DNA from 4 places in the Arthrobacter sp. Hor0625 genome. Region 4 is predicted to be linked to each of the others. Evidence: predicted binding sites of a transcription regulator. Region 4 holds the regulator's gene; each other region holds the start of a gene.
The links. Region 4 encodes LexA, which represses DNA repair genes until DNA is damaged. Its sites were predicted from a motif close to TCGAACANNTGTTCGA; they were not measured.
Positions count from the first base shown of each region.

Region 1: ACTWLI_RS15570 (LysM peptidoglycan-binding domain-containing protein) is a predicted target of LexA. The motif match lies at 2,247-2,262, and genes of this name have one in related genera.
Region 2: ruvA (Holliday junction branch migration protein RuvA) is a predicted target of LexA. The motif match lies at 1,596-1,611, and genes of this name have one in related genera.
Region 3: ACTWLI_RS13105 (DUF6504 family protein) is a predicted target of LexA. The motif match lies at 1,422-1,437, and genes of this name have one in related genera.

Region 1 covers NZ_CP199586.1:3,389,537-3,392,925, reverse strand. The annotation lists gene pknB (Stk1 family PASTA domain-containing Ser/Thr kinase) at 1-606, opposite strand, end outside; gene ACTWLI_RS15570 (LysM peptidoglycan-binding domain-containing protein) at 707-2,119, opposite strand; gene ACTWLI_RS15565 (Rv2175c family DNA-binding protein) at 2,418-2,771, shown strand; gene ACTWLI_RS15560 (polyprenyl synthetase family protein) at 2,891-3,389, opposite strand, start outside.
Region 2 covers NZ_CP199586.1:2,854,908-2,858,296, forward strand. The annotation lists gene pdxT (pyridoxal 5'-phosphate synthase glutaminase subunit PdxT) at 1-176, shown strand, start outside; gene ACTWLI_RS13175 (YebC/PmpR family DNA-binding transcriptional regulator) at 180-935, shown strand; gene ruvC (crossover junction endodeoxyribonuclease RuvC) at 932-1,570, shown strand; gene ruvA (Holliday junction branch migration protein RuvA) at 1,686-2,330, shown strand; gene ruvB (Holliday junction branch migration DNA helicase RuvB) at 2,323-3,389, shown strand, end outside.
Region 3 covers NZ_CP199586.1:2,836,291-2,839,679, reverse strand. The annotation lists gene ACTWLI_RS13110 (DNA polymerase III subunit alpha) at 1-1,009, opposite strand, end outside; gene ACTWLI_RS13105 (DUF6504 family protein) at 1,006-1,335, opposite strand; gene ACTWLI_RS13100 (hypothetical protein) at 1,519-1,905, shown strand; gene ACTWLI_RS13095 (chorismate mutase) at 1,943-2,269, opposite strand; gene ACTWLI_RS13090 (VOC family protein) at 2,284-2,706, shown strand; gene ACTWLI_RS13085 (SOS response-associated peptidase) at 2,741-3,389, opposite strand, start outside.
Region 4 covers NZ_CP199586.1:52,117-55,505, forward strand. The annotation lists gene ACTWLI_RS00260 (histidinol-phosphate transaminase) at 48-1,166, opposite strand; gene ACTWLI_RS00265 (LysM peptidoglycan-binding domain-containing protein) at 1,267-1,656, opposite strand; gene lexA (transcriptional repressor LexA) at 2,087-2,836, shown strand; gene ACTWLI_RS00275 (ATP-dependent DNA helicase) at 2,992-3,389, opposite strand, start outside.

The DNA.
Region 1 (3,389 bases), 110 kb from region 4:
GCCCAGTGAATAGAGGTCGCTGCGGGCATCGGCCTGCCGGCCCATCACCAGCTCGGGGGAGAGGTATGCGACGGTGCCGATCAGCGCGCCGGTGCTGGTCGTCGTCGTGACCGCCCGCGCCAGGCCAAAGTCGCCGATCTTGATCCGGCCGTCGTCGGCGATCAGGACATTTTCCGGTTTGACGTCCCGGTGGATCAGGCCGGCGGCGTGGGCGGCGCCCAGGCCCTCGACGACGGGATCGATCAGCGCCAGCGCGAGCCGCGGCGTCAGGGCGCCCTTTTCCTTGATCACGTCCCGGAGCGTGTGGCCCTTGATGTACTCCATGACCAGGTAGGCCAGCGGCCCGTCCTCGCCCTGGTCCAGCACCCCCACGACATGCGGGTGCGACAGCCTGGCCGCGGCCTTGGCCTCGCGGCCCAGCCGGTCCAGGAACTGGGGGTCGCCGGCCATATGGGGATGCAGGACCTTGAGCGCCACATCCCGCTCCAGCCGGCGGTCGGTGGCGAGATAGACGGTCGACATGCCGCCGCGGGCCAGCCGTGACCGAATCAGGTACCGGTTGTCCACCAGGGTCCCGACGAGAGCGTCCGATGAGTATTCCTGCACCCTTTGATCCTAAGCTCTGCACGGAAACGGGCCCGGATTGACGTGCAATCCGGGCCCGTTGCCGTGCCGGCACGGCAGCCGCCGCACCCTGTGGTGATGGTTAGCTGAACTTCTTCTGCAGCGCCTTGATCGAGGCGACGTAGGCCTTCGTATCCTCATACATGCCCCGGGTGTTGACCGAGTACTGGCCCTGGTAGTACCCGGCGATCGCGTAGTCCAGGTTCTTGCTGGTGCTGACCAGCTGGCGGATGATCGCGATGCCTGCCATGGCGTTGTCGTACGGGTCGAGCAGGTTCAGTTTGCGGCCGACCAGCTCGGAGGCCCACTGGCCGGAGGACGGGATGACCTGCATGGTGCCAATCGCGTTTGCGGGGGAGACCGAGCGGTGGTTGAAGCCGGACTCCTGGTAGGCGAAGGCCATGGCCAGGGAGGGGGCCACGCCCATGCGGCGGGCGGTATCCGCGACGATCTGCTTCATCTGCTCGTTGCTGGGCACCGGCGAGGCATTGAGCAGCGCCTTGTTCTGGTTGGCCGAGCTGACGACGGCCGAGGGGTAGCTGAAGCCCAGGAAGGAACTCGGGACCAGCGGGGTCACGGCGGCCGGCTTCTGGCTCGAGGCCGGCTTGATGGTGCCGGTGCCGGCGCCCGGGATGACGAGCTTGTGGCCGGGGTAGATGATGCTGCTCATGGTCAGCCGGTTCGCGGAGAGCACGGCGGAGAGCTTGACCCCGTGGCGTGCCGCGATGCCGGAGAGCGTGTCGCCGGACTTGATCGTGTAGGAACCGGAGCTGGCCGGGGCGGCCGGCCTCGGTGCCGGGGTGGCGGCGGGCTTCGGTGCCGCGGGCCGGGCGGGAGCTGCTGCCCCGGCGCCGGTCTTGATCCGCTGGCCCGGGTAGATCACCGAGCGCATGCTCAGTCCGTTGCGGTGGAGCAGGTCGGAGAGCTTGACGCCGTGGCGGGCGGCGATCCCGCTCAGGGTGTCACCGGACTTCACCGTGTAGAGGCTGCCGGTGGCCGCGGCCGCCGGCTTGGCGGCGGGTTTGGCGGCGGCCTTGGCAACGGGCTTGACGGCGGCGGCGCGGGCGACGGGAGCCGTTGCGGCTCCGGTGAGCCGGATCTTCTGGCCGGGGTAGATGACCGTGTTGGCCCGCAGCCGGTTCAGGGTGAGCACGGACTGCGTGCTCAGGCCGTAGCGGTGGGCGACGGCGCTGATCGTATCGCCCCGGGCGATCGTGTACTGGGCCGGAACGGCGACTTTCGCCGGGCGCAGCGTTGCGGGAAGCGTGGCCGGAACCGACCCGGCGGGAATGACGGAGGCCTGCGCCGGGGCTTGGGCCTGGGCCTTCATGGCCGCGGCAAGCGTGGCCGGGATGGTGGCGGGCCGGGACTCGGCGGCAGCGGGCTGTGCAACGGCCAGCGAGGAGAGTACGACCGCAGGCAGCGCTGCCGTCGTCGCCGCAATCAGCGGGAGGCCGGGCCTCGGGGTGGACTTCGGCGAACGTGTCGTCGTCATGCGGTAAATCCTCTTCTCAGCGGCGAACGCTGCATTTCAGGCCGGTGTTACTGCTGTTAACAGTGTTACTGGAGATACTGCAGTTACAAATGTGATCTAAGCGAATCTCTCATGAATTGCGAAATAGCACAAGAAGTGTTTGACATTATGCAAGCCCGGTTTCTCTCCGGGCGTGTCGGGCCTGCCCGGGAACGGGCCTGCGGCGGCGCCGCGGCCCCTTGCGTCCGGCCGGGAGGAACCCGCGGATCAGGCCGTGGCTGACTAGGCGCATACACGCCCGGCATGGCAATCTTGATCCGTGAGTACTGTAGAAAGCCTCGTAGTCGAATGGCTGCCCCTGCCCGACGTAGCAGAACTGCTGAACGTTTCCATTACTAAGGTGCACGCGCTGCTGGATGAGCGCGCACTGGCGGCTGTCCGGGTCGGTGAGCGCAGGATCCGCTCCGTGCCGGCAGCGTTCATCCAGGACGGCCACGCGGTGGAAAGCCTCAAGGGCACGATCGTGGTCCTCGCCGATGCCGGTTACTCGGACGAGGAACTCATCACTTGGCTGTTCACTCCGGACGAGTCGCTGCGCGGCCGTCCGATCGATGCCCTCCGCGAAGGACGCAAGACGGAGATCCGGCGCCGCGCCCAGACCATGGCCTGGTAGCACCACTGGGCCGCCTTAGCCGGCCAGTGGTTGACCATATAAAGGAGGGCCGTGCCCGGCGTTGCGCCGGGCACGGCCCTCCTTTATATGCAGACGCCTTCCGGGCCCGGGCCGTGACGCTAGGCGGTGCGGCTGACGGTGGCCTCGGCCAGCTTCCGCAGCGCCGTTTTAGGCAGTTCGTCCAGTGGAAGCAGCTCCAAAGCCTCGAATGCCGCCTTGCCGAATTCCTCGATCAAGACTTCGGTGGCCTGCAGGGCGCCGCAGTCGACAATAATGCGCCGGATTTCTTCGACCTCATCCTCGCCCAGGTCCGGCCTGCCGAGCCTGCCGTCGATGAAGGCGGACTCTTCCGCGGCGGCCAGGTCCAGGGCGAACGCCACCAGCACCGTGCGCTTGCCCTCCCGCAGGTCATCGCCCGCCGGTTTGCCGGTGGTGACCGGATCGCCGAAGACCCCGAGGACGTCGTCCCGCAGCTGGAAGGCCTCGCCAAGGGGGAGCGCGAAGGCGGAGTAACCGCGCAGCAGCTCGTCGGAGGCGCCGGCCAGCGCGCCGCCCAGCGCGAGCGGATGCTCGGTGGAATATTTGGCTGACTTGAACCGGATGATGGACTGGGCGCGG
Region 2 (3,389 bases), 650 kb from region 4:
AGGTGCTGGCCAAGGTTGAACCGTCCCTCGCCGGCCACCCGGAATCCCTCGACGGGACGGCTAGAATTGTTGCAGTGCGTTCCGGCAAGCTGCTGGCCACCTCCTTCCACCCGGAAGTGACGGGGGAGAAGCGGGTGCACGAACTGTTTATTCGAATGATCAGAGGAGAAGCGTAAAGCATGTCAGGCCACTCCAAATGGGCGACGACCAAGCACAAAAAGGCCATCATTGACAGCCGCCGGGCCAAGTCGTTCGCCAAGCTGATCAAGAACATCGAAGTCGCGGCGCGCATGGGCGGACCCGACCTGGCCGGCAACCCCGGGCTGGAACTGGCGGTCACCAAGGCCAAGAAGACCTCCGTCCCCAACGACAACATTGACCGCGCCATCAAGCGCGGCGCCGGCCTGACCGGCGAGGTCGTCGACTACACCGAGATCATGTACGAATGCCGCGGCCCGCAGGGCTCGGCGCTGCTGATCGAGTGCCTTACCGACAACAAGAACCGCGCCGCCTCCGAGGTCCGGCTCGCGATCTCCCGCAATGGCGGCACCATCGCGGACCCGGGATCAGTCAGCTACCTGTTCTCCCGCAAGGGCGTCGTCTCGCTGCCGAAGAACGGCCTTACCGAGGACGACGTCCTGATGGCCGTGCTCGACGCCGGCGCCGAGGAAGTCAAGGACAACGGCGACAGCTTCGAGATCCACTCGGAGCCGAACGACCTGCAGGCCATCCGCGAGGCGCTCAAGGAAGCCGGCATCGACTACGACACCGACGAGGCCGAGTTCGTGCCCTCCATGCAGGTGCCGCTGGACCTGGACGCGGCCAAGAAGTTCATGAAGCTCGTGGACGCGCTCGAAGAGCTCGACGACGTGCAGAACGTTTATAGCAACGCCGACCTCAGCGACGAAGTGCAGGCCGCACTGGAAGCCGAGTGACCCTTCGCGTCCTCGGCGTCGACCCCGGCCTCACCCGCTGCGGGATCGGCGTCGTGGACGTCGAGAAGAACCGCCGGGCCACCATGGTGGCCTACGGGGTCGTCGGGACCTCCCCGGAGGAGGAGCTGGACCAGCGGCTGCTGGTGATCGCCACCTCCATCGACGACTGGCTCGACAAGCACGAACCGCACGTCCTCGCCGTCGAACGCGTCTTCTCCCAGCTCAACGTCAGCACGGTGATGGGCGTAGCCCAGGCCTCCGGCGTCGTCATCGCCGCCGCCGCCCGCCGGGGCATCCCGGTAGCCCTGCACACCCCGTCGGAGGTCAAGGCCGCCGTCACCGGCAGCGGCACCTCCAACAAGGACGCCGTCACCAAACTGGTGACCAAAATCCTGCGGCTGGACGCCCCGCCCCGGCCCGCCGATGCGGCCGATGCCCTGGCGCTGGCGATCACGCACGCCTGGCGTGCCGGGGGCGCGACGTCGGGCAGGGCAGCAGGCGCCGGGGCGCCAGGGGGGCAGTCGCTCACCGCTGCCCAGCGGGCCTGGGCCGACGCCGCCCCGGGTGGCCAGTCGCTCACGGCCGCCCAGCGGGCCTGGGCGGACGCGGAGGCCAAAGCGCGCCGTGCGCGCTGAATGTCCGGGCCGCTTGCTAGGGTATTCGTAGATATGTTCGGATGGCCGGCGCGTGCCGGCCGTACCGGCGGTAAGAGCTCAGCTGGACACCAGCTGTAACCCCAGGAGCCAGGCCTTGATCAGTTTTCTCCGCGGCACGGTGGCGCACGTCGGCCTGTCCTCGGCAGTCATCGACCTCAACGGCGCCGGCATGAGCGTGCACGCCACCCCGCAGACCCTCAGCCGGCTCAGGGTCGGTGACGAGGGCAAGCTGTTCACCTCGCTGATCGTGCGTGAGGACTCGCTGACGCTGTTCGGTTTCGCCAGCGACGACGAGCGCGAGGTCTTTGACATCCTGCTCAGTGTCAGCGGCGTCGGTCCCCGGCTCGCGCTGGCCGTGCTCGCCGTCCACGACCCCGAGGCCATCCGGGTCGCCGCCCACTCCGGGGACAACAAAGCCTTCACGAAGGTCCCCGGCATCGGGCCCAAGGTCGCCGGCCGGATCGTTTTGGAGCTGGCAGGCAAACTGGTGCCGCACGGCACCCCCGGAACCTCCGCGCCGGCCGTGTCCGCCGAGGCAGTCTGGAAACCACAGGTCATCGCCGCCATGACCAGCCTGGGCTGGTCCGAGAAGGACGCCGCCAGCAGCATCGACAAGTCGCTGGCCGATTCCCCCGGCCTCGCCGAGCAGGGCAACGTCGCCGAAATCCTGCGCGCCACGCTCCGCTGGCTCGGCCAGGACGGGGCACGCGCCGGGAACCGGGCAGGCGCCCGTGGCTGAGCCATCCCTGGTCGCCGGGGGAGAAGAACCCGAGGAACGCGCCATCGAGGCCGCCCTGCGGCCGAAAAACCTGCACGACTTCGTCGGACAGCACCGGGTCCGGAAGCAGCTGTCGCTCGTCCTGGAAGCCTCCCGGATGCGCGGCCGCAGCGCCGACCACGTGCTGCTTTCCGGACCTCCGGGCCTGGGCAAGACCACACTGTCGATGATCATCGCCGCGGAGATGAACGCCCCGTTGCGGATCAGCAGCGGCCCGGCGATCCAGCACGCCGGCGATCTGGCCGCCATCCTGTCCTCGCTCTCCGAAGGTGAGGTCCTCTTCCTCGACGAGATCCACCGGATGTCCCGCCCCGCCGAGGAAATGCTGTACATGGCCATGGAGGACTTCCGGGTCGACATCGTCGTCGGCAAGGGCGCCGGCGCCACCGCGATCCCGCTGGAACTGCCGCCGTTCACCCTGGTCGGAGCCACCACCCGCGCCGGGCTGCTGCCCGGACCGTTGCGGGACCGGTTCGGCTTCACCGGCCACCTGGAGTTCTACGCCGTCGAGGAACTGGAGCTCGTGCTGCGCCGCTCCGCCGGACTGCTGGACCTCAAGGTCAATTCCGCCGGTTTCAGCGAGATCGCCGGCCGCTCCCGGGGGACGCCCCGCATCGCGAACCGGCTGCTGCGCCGGGTCCGGGACTGGGCGCTCGTGCACGGCGTCGACCAGATCGACGCGCGCGCGGCGTCGGCGGCCCTGGACATGTACGAGGTCGACAAGCGCGGCCTGGACCGGCTGGACCGGTCCGTGCTGGAGGCACTGATCACCAAGTTCGGCGGCGGTCCGGTGGGACTGTCGACGCTGGCGATCGCCGTCGGTGAAGAAACCGAAACGGTGGAGACGGTTGCCGAGCCGTACCTGGTCCGCGAGGGACTCCTCGGCCGGACCCCGCGCGGGCGGATCGCCCTGCCGGCCGCGTGGACGCACCTGGGCTACGCGGTGCCCGCCGGGGTGGCCGGCCAGGATCCGCTGGAGCTGTTCCAGGCCGACGAGGGCGCGGCAGAGGCGGATCCGGA
Region 3 (3,389 bases), 670 kb from region 4:
TGCCCGCCTCGCAGCGCCCGGTGAGTTCGACGAGCGGGTCGCCCGCAATCCCAATCACCGAGGCCTCCGGTACTACCGGTTGCTTCCAGCCCATGTCAGCGGCCGGGTCCATCCGGCAGCGGTCCGCGAGCGCCTCGGTCTGGGCGAGCAGGCTTTTCAGGTCCGCGGCGCCATAGCCGGCGGCGTGCATGATTTCCCGGCCCAGCTGCTGCATCTGCCCTGCGGATTTCAGCCAGGCCTGTCCGTTCGGTTGCAGCAGCGGGGCCGCGGCGAGTTCGGGCAGGGACTTCAGGGTGCGTGCGGAATCCAGCACGTCCGCCGTTGCGGCTCCGTCTTCGGCGCAGTACCGCACGGCGTTGCTCAGCACGGCGGGTACCGCGTGTTCGGCCGCGAGCTTGAGCATCCGCACCGCGTGCGCGGTGCTCAGCGGCTCACCTGGCGGGCTGAGCTGCGAGACCACCTCGGCGGCGACGGTTCCCGGCGGCATGGCGTCCAGCCAGCGTTTGAAGAGGGTGCGGGGGCGCAGGTAGCGCCGCCCGGTCATGGCGCGGCCGACGTCGGAGTCCGGACCAAGCAGGACGGTCAGGACCGGCTTCAGGGTGTGCTGGTCCAGGGTGCGGGAGGCCAGTTCCGCCCGGGTCACCGCGACGGGCACCGTGCCGCCGGCCTTGCCGGTGGTGCGGGCATGGGCGTCAGAGACCAGCCGGCACAGCGCACGGTAGCCCGCGCCCTGGTTCTGCCCGTGCGCCAGCACGACGACGCGGCCGCCGGGCTGGGCGCGGAAGTCGCCGTCGTCGTCGAAGACCGCAAGGTCCACGCCGACGACGGCGTCCAGCCCCGCGTCCATGCAGGCCTTCAGGTGCTTGACCGTGCCGTACAGGCCGTCGCGGTCGGTGCAGGCGAGCGCCGTGGCACCGTCGGCCGCGGCTGACGCTGCCAGTTCCTCCGGCCAGGAAACCCCATAGTGGGCGCTAAAGGCGGTGGAGACGTGCAGATGGGTGAAGCTCATGCCGATTCCGTTTTCCGGACCGGGCGGAGGGCGTCATGGATCCGCAGCAGCCGCCAGCGGCCGCTGCCGGTGTGGCGGCTCAGGTCCAGGGTGAGTTTTTGCTCCGGGTGACCGGCCCCGCGGACCTGGATCCGCCAGATCTCGTGGTCCACCAGCCCTGCCCCGCCGCCCAGGGGAGCCCGCATTTCCTCCACCCACCATTGCCGCCGCTCGAACCAGCGGACCGGTTCGGCGCAGACGTCATAGTGCCGCCCGGCCCATTCCAGGGACCGGGGCTGGCCTGCGGGCGTGCAGTCGACGTCCACCGACTCACTGAACATCCCCATGACGCCTCCCGGACCCGCTGGCCGCTATACCGGCCTGAACAAAGCTTTCCCCGGGCCGTTCCCGGGTAGGGCACAGGACCGAGTATTCGAATATATCTTCGAACGCTTCCAGTCTACGCCCGGGCCGGGACAAAACCTAGATCGGGGGTGGACGGACGCAGGCGCAGGTAGCAGGATTGAGCCATGAGCTCCCACAGCGCACTCCTGAAGCACGTAAGTATCGCCGCCAAGGATTCAACCTTGGTGGCGAAATTCGATATTGACGGGAATATCCCCAGTTCGGGGGCGTATGTGGTGGGGCTGGTGGCGTCCACCCCGGACCATTCCCATCAGCGCCGGATGGAAATCGAGTTCATGAACGGCGAGGCCGTGTCCTTTTTCTGCTTCAGCCATGACGGCACGGAGGAGAACTTCGACCTCAAGGGGGTGGAGCATTCCGGCAACACCATCACCGGGAACTTTCCGCTCAGTACGGTGATGGGCCTGACCAAGGGCCACCTTATGACGGCCTACAGTGACTGCGACGGCCGGGACTACCAGGCCAACGTGCCGGTCGAAGAGGCCCTGTAGCCTCCGGGGACCGCGTCGCGGCGGATCCTGCCGCGGGTCAGTTGCCGGCCTTGTAAACGTCCAGTTCAAGCCGGGTGAACGCCGCGATCATCGCCTGGTACGTCTCCGTGACGATTTCAGGGTCGATGTCTTTTGCCTCCGCGGTGGCCTTGACGTGCTCAAGGACCCGCTCCACCCGTCCCGGTGCCCGCACCTCGGCGCTGTCGGCCTTGAGCGTCCCGGCGATGCGGATCAGCCGCTCCCGGCGGCCGATCAACGCGACAATCTGCTCGTCCACCTCGTCGACCGCCACCCGCACGGCTGCGAGCTGGTCCTTGTCGGCCTGGGCGTCTTTGGCGTCACGATGGGATGTGGACATGCCCATGACAGTATCGAAAGATGCAACCACGAGTCGACTTCATCTCACTGGGCGTCCGCAGTGTCGACGCCTCGCGCCGCTTCTACGTCGAGGGGCTCGGGTGGCCGGTCCACCGCGAGGTTCCCGGCGATGTGCTCTTCCTGCAGGCCAACCACGGCCTGATTCTCTCGCTCTGGGACGCGGGCCAGATGCAGGCCGAGGCAGCCACCGACGCACCCGCCGGGGTTCCCTGCATCACCCTGAGCCACAACGTGGGCAGCGCCGCGGAGGTGGACGAGGTCCTGCGCCAGGCGGAGGCTGCCGGAGCCGTCATCGTCGCGGCGGCCAGGACCCAGCCCTGGGGAGGCTACACCGGCTACTTCGCCGATCCTGACGGCTTCCGCTGGGAGGTGGCCTTCAATCCCACCTGGACGGTCGACGCCGACGGCCGGGTGACGGTCTAGGCCTCCCGGCCAAGCGGCCTCGGCCGGATCCGCGCTAGAACAGGCTTCCCACGGGCTGGATCAGCTCAGGCGAATCGTTCTTGACGTTCCCGACGGCGGTGCCGACGGCGTCGATCGTCCAGCCCTCGGCAACGTCATGCGCGTTGGCCCGCACGATCCCCACGAGGGCGGCCGCGTCTTCGGCCTGCGGATCCAGCCAGGTCTCCATGGTCCGGCGGTCCATCGGCAGCGGAACCCGGTCGTGCAGGGCCGTCAGTTCCGCAAGCATCCCGCCCGCGTAGCCCTCCGGCGGCGAGTCGGTGGTCAGGATCGACGTCGAGAGCAGCCAGCGCTCCGGGTCCCCCTCGGCCTTCGACGGGTCCTTCCACCATTCATAGAGCCCCGCGAAGACCACCGGGCTGCCGTCCTTCGGGTGCACGTAGTACGGCTGCTTTCCCCGGCCTTCGCCCTTCCACTCGTAATATCCGTCGGCCGGCACGGCACAGCGCCGCGAGCGGGTGGCCTTGCGGAACGCAGGCTTCTCCAGCACGCTTTCGCTGCGCGCGTTAATCATCTTCGAGCCGATACCGGGGTCCTTGGCCCAGGACGGCACCAGGCCCCAGCGGGCGATGTGCAGCTGCCGGACGGGGGCCCCGTCCACCAGCCGCTCCAGCAGGATCGGCACATCGGCGGTCGGGGCGACA
Region 4 (3,389 bases):
GCGGGCGCCCGGCTGGCGGGCGCCGCGCGTGGGTCCTGGGGTTAAGTCTAGGCGGACGGGGCCCCGGGACCGGTCAGGATCCGTTCCAGGGCCTCGAGGAAGGCTGTGGTTTCCGTCTCAGTGCCGGCGGTCACGCGGAGGTGGCCGGGGATCCCGACGTCGCGGATGAGTACGCCGGCCTCCAGCAGTCCCTGCCACACCTGGTGCGGGTTCTCGAGGCCGCCGAAGAAGACGTAGTTCGAGTCGGAGGCGGCCGGCTTCAGGCCCATCCGCGTCAGTTCCGTCACGATGCGGTCCCGCTGACGCTTGATGTCCTCGACGTCGGCCATCAGGGCGACGCGGTGGCGCAGGGCCGCCAGCGCGGTCGCCTGGGTGATGGCCGAGAGGTGGTACGGCAGCCGGACCAGTCGCAGCGCGTCCGCGACCTCCGGCGCCGCGGCCATGTAGCCCACCCGGGCGCCGGCCAGGGCGAAGGCCTTGCTCATGGTCCGGGACACGATCAGCCGTTCCCGCCCCGGGAGCAGGGTGAGGGCACTGGGGGTGCCGTCGTGGGCGAACTCGTGGTACGCCTCGTCGACGATCACCACGGTCTGGCTCGCCTCGCCGGCCTCGTAGACGGCCTCCACCACGTCCAGTCCCAGGCCGGTGCCGGTGGGGTTGTTCGGTGAGCAGAGGAAGACGATGTTGGGTACGAGTTCACGGACCTGGCGGGCGGCCGAGGCGGCGCTGAGGCCATAGTCGGAGGCGCGCTCGCCGGTGATGTACGCGGTATCGGTGCCGGCCGCGAGAAGCGGATACATGGAATACGTGGGAGGGAAGCCCAGTGCGGTGCGTCCCGGGCCGCCGAAGGCCTGGAGGATCTGCTGCAGCACCTCGTTGGAGCCGTTGGCTGCCCAGATGTTGTCCGCGCCGAGGTCGTGGCCCAGGTACTCGGCCAGCGCCGTCCGCAGTTCGGTGAACTCGCGGTCCGGGTAGCGGTTCAGTCCGGCGGCGGCCTCCGTCACTGCCTCGGCGATGGCAGCCCGGACATCGGCCGGAACGCCATGGGTGTTTTCGTTGACATTGAGCAGGATCGGGACGTCCAGCTGCGGTGCGCCGTAGGGCCGGAGCCCCCGCAGGTTCGTTCGGAGGGGCAGTCGGTCGAGTCGCTCTAGCTGGTCAGTCACCCCTCCAGTTTAAGTGAGGGACCGTCCGGCCCCGAAACTGTGACTGTTGACGCGGTCCCCCGCGCCGGGTCGGACAGGCAGGCCGGCCGGGACGGCGAAGCTACTTGGTGGGCACGAAGAGCTGCTGGCCCGGCAGCACGCGGGCCGCATCGAGGTTGTTGAGCTGGACGATGTCGGCGACCACGTCGCGGGGATCGCGCTCCGGAGCCACTGTGCCCGCGATGGCCCACAGCGACTGGCCGGGCTGGACCGTGACGGTGACCGCCGGCGTGAGCGAGATGTCCGCGGCGGAGTCCGCCGCCTTGGCCGGTGAGTTGAGGAAGCCGGCCAGTGACATCAGCAGCGCGGCCAGCAGGATTGGCGGCAGCCCCAGGAAGACGAACCGGCCCCGGCGGGTCAGCCGGAGCGGGGCCGGACGCCCGGCAGCGGCCGGCGCCCCGGCGGTGGTGATGGAAACCAGCGATTCTGTACCAACGCTTACTGCTGACATGAACTGAGCCCTCCTGGACTTGTCTGTGCCGCCCGGCGTACTCCACTACCCGCCGCCAACCGGCCGAACCTACTAACGCAACACTCTGGAACCAACTGCTCCGGACCGGGGCTGTGCGCTCCGGACCTTGTTCCAGCCAAACCGTCCGACGCCTGCCGCTCGAACATAGAGCCGAAAGTACTTCCCGTACCCGCCGGCGCTTATTCGAACACATCTTCGAACTCCACTGTCTCTGTTTTAGCACCTATGAACGAACTATGTCGAGACTCGCTAGAACAAATGTTTGAAAAAGACCGGGGGCTGGCCTACTTTTGAAGCACAGGAGCACCGGCTTTTCGAACAGAAACAGTTCATCAGCGGGGTCCGACATTTTTAGATCTCACGGTCCGGACGGCAGAAACGCCGGGCGCAACGGAAAGGCAAGGCGAACATGGCAGCACAAGCCGCCGGCGGGAGGGCCGCAGCGCGCGGTCCGCAGGCCGTCCGGGCGCCGAAGAGCCTCACCGTCCGCCAAAAGAAGATCCTGGAGACCATCCAGCGGTCGGTCACCGACAACGGCTATCCCCCGTCCATGCGCGAGATCGGCGACACGGTCGGGCTCGCCAGCCTCTCCAGCGTTACCCACCAGCTCTCCCAGCTGGAAAAACTGGGCTACCTGCGCCGGGACCCCAAGCGCCCGCGCGCCATGGAGGTGCTCATGCCGCTGACCCTGGATGAAGGTGCCAACCGGATTTCCGGCGTGGAAAAGTCCAGCGGACTGCGCGCGGTTGGCGGCCTTGCCGTGGCTGAACTGGCCAGCGCCACCGACACCGCCATGGTGCCGTTCGTCGGGCGGATCGCCGCCGGCGGTCCGATCCTGGCGGACCAGGTGGTTGAGGACGTCATGCCGCTGCCGCGCCAGCTGGTGGGCCACGGTGAATTGTTCATGCTCAAGGTGGCCGGGGATTCCATGATCGATGCCGCCATCTGCGACGGTGACTGGGTGGTGGTCCGGCGCCAGAATGACGCCGCCAACGGTGACATCGTGGCCGCACTGCTCGACGACGAGGCGACGGTGAAGACGTTCCGGCAGCGCGACGGCCACACCTGGCTGCTGCCGCAGAACACGCAGTACGAGCCGATCCTCGGCGACCACGCCGTCATCATGGGCAAGGTCGTGTCCGTGCTGCGCTCCCTGTAGTCTGCGCCCGCACCTCCCCGACTGCCTGCCCCAGACAGCCGGAAGGCCCCGTCCGATCGAATCGGACGGGGCCTTCTCTGTTCGGGTCTTCCCTGTTCGGGCCTGCCGTGTTCGGGCCGGCGCCGTGGCCTGCTCTGGCCTCCGGTGCCGGCGGCCTAGCCGGCAGCCTGCGGCGCCGGCGTGCGGGCCAGGCGTTCGAGGGCCGCACGGGCCACTGCCGGGTCCGTGGTGGGCCAGAACGGCGGCAGCGCCGCGCGCAGGAAGGCGCCGTAGCGTTCGGTGGACAGGCGTGAGTCCAGCACGGCCACCACGCCCTTGTCCGACGTCGAGCGGATCAGCCGCCCGGCGCCCTGGGCGAGGCGGATGGCCGCGTGGGTCGCCGAGACGCTCATGAAGCCGTTGCCGCCGGACTGCGCCACGGCGCGGGACCGGGCGGTCATCAGCGGGTCGTCCGGCCGCGGGAACGGGATCCGGTCGATGACCACCAGCCGGCAGGAGTTTCCGGGCACGTCCACGCCCTGCCAGAGCGACATGGTGCCGAAGAGGCAAGTGT